3 regions of the Marinobacter sp. LV10R520-4 genome follow, and region 2 is predicted to be linked to each of the others. Evidence: predicted binding sites of a transcription regulator. Region 2 holds the regulator's gene; each other region holds the start of a gene.
What was found. Region 2 encodes LexA, which represses DNA repair genes until DNA is damaged. Its sites were predicted from a motif close to CTGTNTNNNNANACAG; they were not measured.
Positions count from the first base shown of each region.

Region 1 (3,279 bases), 2.6 Mb from region 2:
CGGTGGTGATGCTGTCAATCGCACGGCGGGTGCCAGTGCCGTCATGGCCGGCACGAATATAAAAGGTAAAAGGCAGGCCCTGGGTTTTTTCCAGGCACGGATAATAACAGCGATCGAAAAAATCTTTCAATGCGCCGCTCATGTAACCGAGATTTTCGGTGGTGCCGAGAATAATCGCGTTGCAAGCCAGAACATCGTCGGGGCCGGCATCCAGTGGAGCAAGAACCTTTACCTCAACATTTTCAATATCGCTATGGCTAGCGCCAGCAGCAACTGCGTTGCGTAATTTGAGGGTATTTGGCGATGGAGCGTGGGCAACAATCAATAGTTTTTTGGCGCTGGGTTTTCCGACTTCTGACTGTTCAGAGTCTGAACCTTTAGAGTCTGACTTTTTAGAGTCTGGCATAGCCGGCCTCACTTTTAGTGCTTGTCAGCGCGCTGCAATCAACAGCGCGCTGACAAACTAACGGTCTTACAGTAGTTCGTCGCTGGATTCTGCAGGCGCCACTGCTGCATCCTTTCCTGCATCCTTTCCTGCATTTTTCCCTGCATTTTTCCCTGCACCTTTTTCCGCGTCTTTCCCTGCATCTTTTGCCGCGTCTTTTTTCTCCGGCTTGGGCATCAGTTTGTCGCGCACCTTAGCTTCAATTTCTTTCGCCATTTCCAGGTTTTCTTCCAGGAATTTGCAGGCGTTGGCTTTGCCTTGGCCAATTTTGTCACCGTTGTAGGCGTACCAGGCGCCAGCCTTATCTACAAAGCCTTCCTTTACACCCATGTCCACCACTTCGGCCATGCGGTAAATGCCCTTGCCGTACAAAATTTGGAATTCGGCCTGGCGGAACGGCGGTGCCACTTTGTTTTTAACCACTTTCACCCGGGTTTCGTTACCGGTGACTTCGTCGCCGTCTTTCACTGCGCCAATGCGGCGGATATCCAGACGCACAGAGGCATAGAATTTCAACGCGTTGCCGCCGGTAGTGGTTTCGGGGCTGCCAAACATCACGCCTATTTTCATGCGGATCTGGTTGATGAAAATCAGCAGGACGTTGGCATTCTTGACGTTGCCATTCAGTTTGCGCAGAGCCTGTGACATCAGGCGGGCCTGAAGACCAACATGAGAGTCACCCATTTCGCCTTCAATTTCAGCTTTTGGCGTCAATGCGGCAACGGAGTCCACGACGATGACATCCACCGCGTTGGAGCGCACCAGCATGTCGCAGATTTCTAACGCCTGCTCACCGGTGTCGGGCTGGGAAACAAGCAGCTCATCAACGTTTACGCCCAGCTTTTCAGCATATTGAGGATCAAGGGCGTGCTCAGCATCAACAAAAGCACACGTTTTGCCCTGCTTCTGGGCTTCCGCAATAACCTGCAACGTCAGCGTAGTTTTACCAGAGCTTTCAGGGCCGTAGATTTCACAAACCCGGCCGTAAGGTAGGCCACCAATGCCAAGAGCAACGTCCAGACCAAGAGAGCCGGTAGAAACGGACGGGATTGCCTCACGGGGGTGGTCGCCCATCTTCATGATGGCGCCTTTACCAAACTGGCGTTCAATCTGGGTTAGAGCGGCGGATAAAGCTTTCTTGCGGTTGTCTTCCATAGGTACGAACCTTCTTCAAAATGGTACGTTAGAATAATATGCTGAATAGTGGGCTGATAGGGTGCGCCGGTAATATGATGCGCTAATCTAAACTTGGGAACTGGCTGCCCCGGAAAATAACTGTATATTTAACCAGCATTAAACCACATTAGACAAAGCAGACCAACCCTTGTGTGGGGGATTTTTTTAGCCATTGTGGGTTAGATATCACTCAACAAGAACCGGCGCACACTTTCAATCGCAAAGATCACAGCCTGGCGCCGCACCTGGTCGCGATCGCCGTCAAAATGCTTCAAACCGGTGCTGATATTTTCGGCGTTGCCCCAGGCGAACCACACCGTACCTACCGGCTTGGCCTCGCTGCCACCGCCCGGCCCGGCAACGCCACTGATTGAAACGGCGACGCTTGCACCCGACACTCGCAGCGCTCCGGAGACCATCTGCCGTACCACCGGCTCGCTCACCGCGCCGTATTCCGCCAGGGTCTGTTCATTAACACCCAGCAAAGCGTGTTTAGCATGGTTGCTGTAGGTAACCAGCCCACCCGTGACGTAGGCCGAGGAGCCAGCCTGGTCGGTCATGGCCTTAGCCACCCAGCCGCCGGTGCAGCTTTCTGCAGTCACCAGCATGGCGCTGGCGCGGGTTAATACGCTACCCAGTTCTGCCGCCTGCTGGCGGATGTATTCATCAGTGATATCAGGCATGGTGACCTCATTTATAATCCACGTTTCATCCTGCGGTGTAATTTTCTACAATCCACCGCCAGTTCCCCAAAACAGCCATCGCGGATGTCCCATGTCAGCAGCGCACACCGAAAGCCCTAAAATTACCCCAATGATGCAGCAATACCTGAAAATAAAGGGCCAGCATCCCAACGAGCTGGTGTTCTACCGCATGGGGGATTTTTACGAGCTGTTTTATGACGACGCCAAAAAAGCCTCGGAGCTGATGGATATTACCCTGACCGCCCGTGGCCAATCAGGGGGCAATCCAATTCCCATGGCGGGCATTCCGTACCACGCGTCTGAGGGTTACATTGCCCGCCTGGTGCGCGCAGGTCAATCCATTGCGATTTGCGAGCAGATTGGTGATCCGGCCACCAGCAAAGGCCCGGTTGATCGCCAGGTGGTGCGCATTGTTACTCCCGGCACGCTTAGCGACGACGCCTACCTGGAAGACCGCCGTGACAACCTGCTGGTGGCGATTTATCACCATAAGCAGCACTTCGGTTTTTCTTCTTTGGATATTTCCAGCGGCCGCTTCGCGGTTTCAGAGCTTAATAGCACCGAAGCCTTGCAAGGCGAGCTGCAACGGCTGCGCCCGGCGGAAATATTGATCAGCGAAGACTTTCCTTTTACCGATTTGCTGGAAGGTTTTACCGGCATTCGTCGCCAGGGGCCCTGGCTGTTCGAACCTGATACCGCGCGACGGGTAATTACTCAGCAATTGCAGGTGCGCGACCTGACCGGTTTTGGCTGTGAAGATATGCACTTGGCCGTGTGCGCCGCCGGCTGCCTGCTGCAATACGCGCGGGAAACCCAGCGCACCGCCCTGCCCCACATTCGCAAACTCAGCCGCGAGCGACGCGAAGACGCGGTCATTCTGGACGCGGCCAGCCGCCGCAACCTGGAAATTGACACCAACCTGATGGGCGGCACCCAGTACACCCTGGCCTGGGT
Region 1 covers NZ_PDJM01000001.1:193,701-196,979, forward strand. The annotation lists gene ATG98_RS00915 (flavodoxin family protein) at 1-406, opposite strand, end outside; gene recA (recombinase RecA) at 473-1,600, opposite strand; gene ATG98_RS00925 (CinA family protein) at 1,801-2,304, opposite strand; gene mutS (DNA mismatch repair protein MutS) at 2,396-3,279, shown strand, end outside.
Region 1: recA (recombinase RecA) is a predicted target of LexA. The motif match lies at 1,721-1,736, and genes of this name have one in related genera.

Region 2 (3,279 bases):
TTGTTATTGGCAATGTCGTCCAGTATTACCCAGTCATTCCATACCGAAGAAAAATTCCACTGCGGGTTGTCGATGTCGCAGTCCGGTAGCCGGTAATGCAGGGTGGGCCGTTTTTTGATACGTGGGTCCTGCACATGGCGGGCCAGCAAGGGCGCATCCAGATGGGCAAACAGCGGCAGCAGATCCAGTGCCCGGTTTCGGGTGGGGTTGTGCTGCAGGTAGTCTTCCATCAACTGCTCCAACGATGGCGCGTAGTCATCTTGCATCAGCAGTTCTGTGTAGCGAGGCGCCCAGGGCTCTATGTAGGGTGTAAAACGCCGGCTGACATCCAGTTGATGGCGCTTTTTTAGCCACTCGTACAAGCCGGCAAACGCCTGTAAATAGCGCGTAATGGTGGACGCCTGTAAATCTGGCAGTTCCGGGTTCAGTTGCAGCCCGAAGGCATAATAAATGGACTCGCGGCTGCCCAGAGCGCCAAGGTTACGCAGTTCTTTAACCAGCCGCTCAACCTCTTCCACCTGGGAAAAACCGATAGGCGGCCCAACAATTTCCAGCGGAACAATACGCTCGGCCGCGGCGTCAATCACGTCCATAGCCTGGCCACCCAGCTCGCGCAGGCTTTCTGGAACGTCGGCCCCGGTCAGGTCCAGATCTTTAATGGGGTCAGAATCCAGCTCAATCACAAACTCACCCAGTGGCGTGTCTACTGCAGTTACGTAGCGCGACCGCGGTTGCGGCGCGCCGTCCAGCAGGTTGGCGACCTCGCTCACCAGCGCTTCGTAGCTTAAACCCGAAAGCTCGATTTCAACACCAACCCGGCGCTCTGCTCCGCTGGCAGTGTGGGTTACAGAGGGGATTTTGCAGAAGTTCTTTTGCGTCATTATTACACCCTTGGATCAGTCTTCAGCGCTTCAAGTGCGGCCCGTAACGGTAGAATTATCATAGCATATTAGGTATCTGACGCTGGTAACAGCGCAAGCGGGGGAAATGCTGCAAACAGGGTTTACACTGGATAAAACACTGTATATAGTCAAACCACTGTATAAACAAACAGGGTATGTTATGACACAGCGGATCCCGAATATGAAGCTTACCGCCAGGCAGTCCCAAGTGCTGGATATCGTTCGCCGCTACCTGGATGAAACCGGGTATCCGCCCACCCGTGCCGAAATTGCAGCTGAGCTGGGTTTCCGCTCCGCCAATGCGGCAGAAGAGCATTTGCGGGCATTGGCGCGCAAAGGCGCTATTGAAATGGTGCCCGGCGCCAGCCGCGGTATTCGCCTGCCAGAAAGCGAGCAAGACCTTGGCTTGCCGGTAATTGGCCAAGTGGCAGCCGGTAGCCCGATTCTGGCTCAGGAGCACGTGGAAGACCACTGCACTTTAAAGCCCGGCTTTTTTTCGCCGGCGGCGGATTATCTGCTTCGAGTGCGTGGTATGAGCATGAAGAATATCGGCATTCTAGACGGTGACTTGCTGGCAGTACACAGCACTCAGGACGTTCACAACGGCCAGATTGTGGTGGCCAGGGTAGGTGATGAAGTGACGGTGAAGCGCTTTCGTAAAGAAGGTAATAAAGTGTATCTGGTGGCGGAAAACGACGACTTCGCGCCGATTGAAGTGGATCTGACCGAGCAGGATCTGTTCATTGAAGGGTTGGGCGTTGGCGTTATCCGCCGCTCAGACCTGCACTGATCCGTAGCGACAGAAAACCGACACAAAGAAGGGCGGGGAATCATGGAACAACTGAGCTTTAACGGCAATCTTGCATACCAGCAACAGATCGCAGCGCGAGTGGCAGAGCAGGCGCAGCCTGTGCGAGTTCAGCCACGGCCAGCCCCGGTGTCTGCTGGTAACGTCACCGAAATCATATTGCCCCAGGGCCAGGTGGAAAATTTTCAGCTGTTACTGCCAATGCTGACCCAGCTGAACCAGGAAAAGCGCTGGCTGGCATGGATAGACCCACCTCAGGAGCTGGTCAGCAAATGGCAAAAAATGCACGGTATTGTTGCCGGTGAGCTGCTGGTTTTGCGTTCCAGTGCCGAGCATCCGGCGCGCCAGTTGGCGGAGCGGGCGCTGAGGGTCGGCACATGTCACGCGGTGGTGCTGTGGACCGAAAAGCTGAACAAAGCGTGTTTTGAGGCACTTCAGGCGGCATCCGCCGCGGGTAACAGTCACGGCGTCGTTTTGCGTCAGCGTTAGTAAAGAGATTTGCGCCAGCGTTAGTAAAGAGCCTTGCGCTAGCGCTAATAGAGTTTAATGCAGCGTCGGGCTGTGGGGCGCATCAAACCACTCGACGTCGCTGTCGTTGTCGCTGCTATCCCAGTCTAGGTCCTGGGCGTTATCGCCCGCGGCGTCAATGCCTGCCGCAATCATGGCTTTGGCAACTTGCATCTGGCGGTCATCCATCATGTCTTTGGCTTCTTCGGAAAAACTGATGCGCACCAATGGCGCGCCGTCGTCGTCAACGCGGCGCAACGCGTAATCGCCATTGCTGAGTTGAATAATTTCAAAAAACGATGGTGACATGTTCCGAACCTTTATGTTCGCCAACGGGAAAGCGTGTGCGGGGATTTTTTACCACTCGCTGTGTCTTGCTTCCACATCGGCTGAAAATTGCTTAAATGCGCTTAGGCTGGCTTGAACCGATGCCAGCGAACGGTCTGCGCCTACGGCCGCAGTGATGGCAATAATGTTGTCGTTGCTGACGGTTTTTTTTGCCGCAGGTGGCCGGTTCTGCGCGTCTCCAAGTTGCTCCAGTTGGTTCCACCAACTGTCAGCGCTGGCTTGCAATGCCAGCAGTTGCTGAACTTCCGGCGCATCGGCTCCGATCAGCTCGCCCAGTTGGTCAATGCTTTGGGGTTGCCCTTTGCGTTGCTGATAGCACACTGCCAGGGTATACAGCAGCAGCCTTCGCGATCGCAGCATCAGTTCAATGGCCCCTTGTTTGCAGGCTTCCTGCTGTAAGGGCTGATTGCTGTTAACGGCAAGCCGTAACAATGTCTGCGCCAGTGCCAGTTTACCGGCAAGATGGGAATGCCACGCTGTTGCCATATACCCTCGCGACTGTTGTTGCTGCTATTAATGCTAGTGTGATTGGCGCTGTGAGATTCATGGACACCGGAATCCACTGAAACCTGAAATTAGCCCAACATCATAACAGCTTCAAAGCCGCGGTGCCCGCTGTCTACTTCCGTTTTGAGAAGTTTGCCGGAACCAGGCCGTGTCGATCTACCTCGGCTGCCGTACGTCGTGCTGTGCGCCGCTAAGGTGTAACATGGG
Region 2 covers NZ_PDJM01000001.1:2,746,143-2,749,421, forward strand. The annotation lists gene ATG98_RS13435 (amidoligase family protein) at 1-881, opposite strand, end outside; gene lexA (transcriptional repressor LexA) at 1,084-1,692, shown strand; gene ATG98_RS13445 (cell division inhibitor SulA) at 1,735-2,199, shown strand; gene ATG98_RS13450 (hypothetical protein) at 2,254-2,526, opposite strand; gene ATG98_RS13455 (DUF6586 family protein) at 2,575-3,051, opposite strand.

Region 3 (3,279 bases), 620 kb from region 2:
CGGCGCCATTTTCTGGCCTTTTACATCTACCCAGGCATCGCCGTTGTCTGCTTTGGCAATTTTATAAGGCACCATTTTGATGTCTTTTTGCACAACATCGTCTTCGAACCGACGGCCGATCAAACGCTTGATGGCGTAAAGGGTGTTGTACGGGTTGGTAACAGCCTGGCGCTTGGCAGACTGACCCACCAGAATTTCGCCGTCTTCGGTGTAGGCAACGATTGACGGCGTAGTGCGGTCGCCCTCAGAGTTTTCAATAACCTTAACCTTGCCACCGTCCATAACGGATACGCAGGAATTGGTTGTGCCTAAGTCAATACCGATAATCTTGCTCATTGAGTCACTCCAAATCTTTCTGAAAGCTGGGGCCGGAGGATCGCTCCGGACTGTTCTGGTTAAAAACTATATTGGCGCTTTAAGCTATTTTTCAAGCCTGCTCATCAATTTTTGGTGCATCTTGGGGCTTGGCCACCATCACCATCGCCGGGCGTACAACACGGCCGTTCAACACATAACCTTTCTGCATAACCGCAACCACGCTGTTGGGCTCGGTGTTAGGCGCCGGCACCATAGACATCGCCTCGTGGTATTGCGGATCAAACGGTTCGCCTACAGGATCAAGGCGCTCAACGTTAAACTTCTTGAGGCCAGACAGGAACATTCCAAGAGTAAGCTCTACGCCTTGGCGAATGGACGCCACCAAGTCACCAGAAGATTCGTGGCCTTCGGTGCTTTCAACCGCTTTTTCCAGACTGTCTACCACCGGCAACAGTTCTCTAACGAACTTTTCTACCGCAAACTTGTGGGCTTTTTCGACGTCGTTTTCGGCGCGGCGGCGCACGTTCTGCATTTCTGCCTGGGAACGCAGCACCTGCTCCTGAAACTCCTGGACCTTCGCCTGCAGTGCTTCAAGGTCGGCAGATGGTGAGCTTTCTGGTGCTGCCTCGGCTGTTTCTGCGTTGCCTTCTGCGGCATTGTCTACAGCCTGTTGTAGCTCGTCTGTAAACTGCTCGTTACGTTTTTCGTCAGTGCTCATGACTACTCCTGATGAGTGAAACGCGACCGGTGTGACCACGGTCTGCCAAAATCGGATACCGGCCGTAACGGCCGGAACTAAGTGTTTGCAAATCGATATGGGGCCCCGTGACGCAGTTTCAACCGATGCGCGCCGCATTTTGCAACAAAGTTGACGCTATAGAGTTTGCAACAATCAAAAAGCCTGTATATATTCACAGTCACTGTATGAAAAAACAGTATTCAGACACATAGCATATAGATAGAGCGGAGGTTTCGGCATGCTCACACAGCTAACGGTTTCCAATTACGCCATCGCGGAACGGGTGGAATTACACTTCCATAAAGGAATGACCGCCCTTACCGGGGAAACCGGTGCCGGCAAATCGATTGTGCTGGATGCGCTCGGCCTTGCCATGGGCGGGCGGGCAGACGCCGGCGCCGTGCGTTACGGCGCGAAGCGGGCTGACATTACCGCTACCTTCGATATTTCGGCCATTGCCGCTGCACGCAGCTGGCTGGAGCAGCACGAGCTAGACGATCATAACGACTGCATTTTGCGCCGTGCCATCAGCCGCGACGGCCGCTCCCGCGCCTACATCAACGGCCAACCTTGCCCGCTAAGCCACCTGAAAGAAATGGGCGGCTTGCTGATGGATATTCACAGCCAGCACCAACATCAATCGTTATTGCGCAAAGATACCCACCGCACCTTACTGGATGAATACGCCGGGGCCGAGGAGCTGGCCGGGCAAACCCGTCAGGCCTGGAGTGGGTGGAATAAAACCCGCCAGCAAATGGTCGAGCGCCAGAACAACGCCGACGAAACCGAGGCCCGACTGCAACTGTTGCGCTATCAGGTAGAAGAGCTGGATCGACTGGGCCTGCAAGAAGGCGAACAGCAGCACCTGGAACAGCAACAGCAAGAGTTGAGCCAGGCTGACACTATTTTGCACCACAGCAACCAGGCGGCTTTACTGTGCTCTGAAGACGACACCAGCGCTGCTGCACTGGTGCGCCAGGCGTTGCAGCAACTTGAGCAGCTGCCAACGGAAATTCCAGCGCTGGCCGATACCCTGCAAATGCTGAGCGAAGCTCAGATACAAATCAGCGAAGCCGGCGACAATTTGCGTCGCTTTGTTGATGATTACGAAGCGGACCCGCAACGCCTGGCAGAAATAGAAGATCGCTTGAGTGCGATTTACCAGATGGCGCGCAAGCATCGCATCATGCCTGAACAACTGTTCGACCTGCACCAGCGGCTGAACGGTGAGCTGGCCGATCTGGACGGCGGCGCCGGCAGCCTGGAGCAACTTCAGACCGAACTGGACGAACAATTACTGGAATACAACGCGCTGGCCGACCAACTGACGCAGTTACGCCAGCACGCTTCGGTGAATCTGGACATTCGCGTGGCGGCAGAACTGGCTCAGCTGAGCATGCCCAATATGCAGTTTGTTACACAGCTAGCAGACAACCGTAACGAGCCGGCGGCTCATGGCCACGAAGACACCGAATTTCTGGTTAGCGCCAATCCGGGGCAGCCGGCGCGACCACTGGCAAAAGTCGCCTCGGGCGGTGAACTATCGCGAATCAGCTTGGCCATCCAGGTGGTGGTGGCGCAAACCTCTACCACACCAACATTGGTGTTCGACGAAGTAGACGTAGGCATTGGCGGTGGCACAGCGGAAGTCGTGGGCAAGCTGCTAAGGGCACTCGGCGAAAACGGTCAGGTGTTGTGTGTTACTCACTTGCCGCAGGTGGCAGCCCAGTGCCATCAACACCTGTTCGTTAGCAAGTTCACAGAACAGGAAGCGACCTTCTCGAAAATCGAAACCCTGGACGATCAGGGCCGAATCAGCGAAGTTGCCCGCATGCTGGGCGGTGTGGATATGACGGAACAAACCATTGCCCACGCCAAAGAAATGTACAGCAAGGGGCAAGCAACCCACCACTAAAAGTATCCCCCTCTCTACTGAGAGTTTTCGGGGCGGGCCAGAGGCTCGCCCCTTTTTTTCGCTTGGGGAAATGCTTGATCGTGAGTTGGCTTATGACTTGATGGGTTTCACATACAGCGTCAAGCTGTGATCAACAATCTCATAACCGTGCTCGGCCGCAATTATTTGCTGCCGATCTTCAATCACCTGATCAAAAAACTCGATGACCTTTCCGGTTTCAGTACATACGATGTGGTCGTGATGGTCTTCGCTGGCCATTTCGAATACTGCATGGCCGCCTTCAAAATTGTGCCGCAGCACCAGGCCC
Region 3 covers NZ_PDJM01000001.1:2,128,856-2,132,134, reverse strand. The annotation lists gene dnaK (molecular chaperone DnaK) at 1-336, opposite strand, end outside; gene grpE (nucleotide exchange factor GrpE) at 428-1,036, opposite strand; gene recN (DNA repair protein RecN) at 1,296-2,972, shown strand; gene fur (ferric iron uptake transcriptional regulator) at 3,063-3,279, opposite strand, start outside.
Region 3: recN (DNA repair protein RecN) is a predicted target of LexA. The motif match lies at 1,239-1,254, and genes of this name have one in related genera.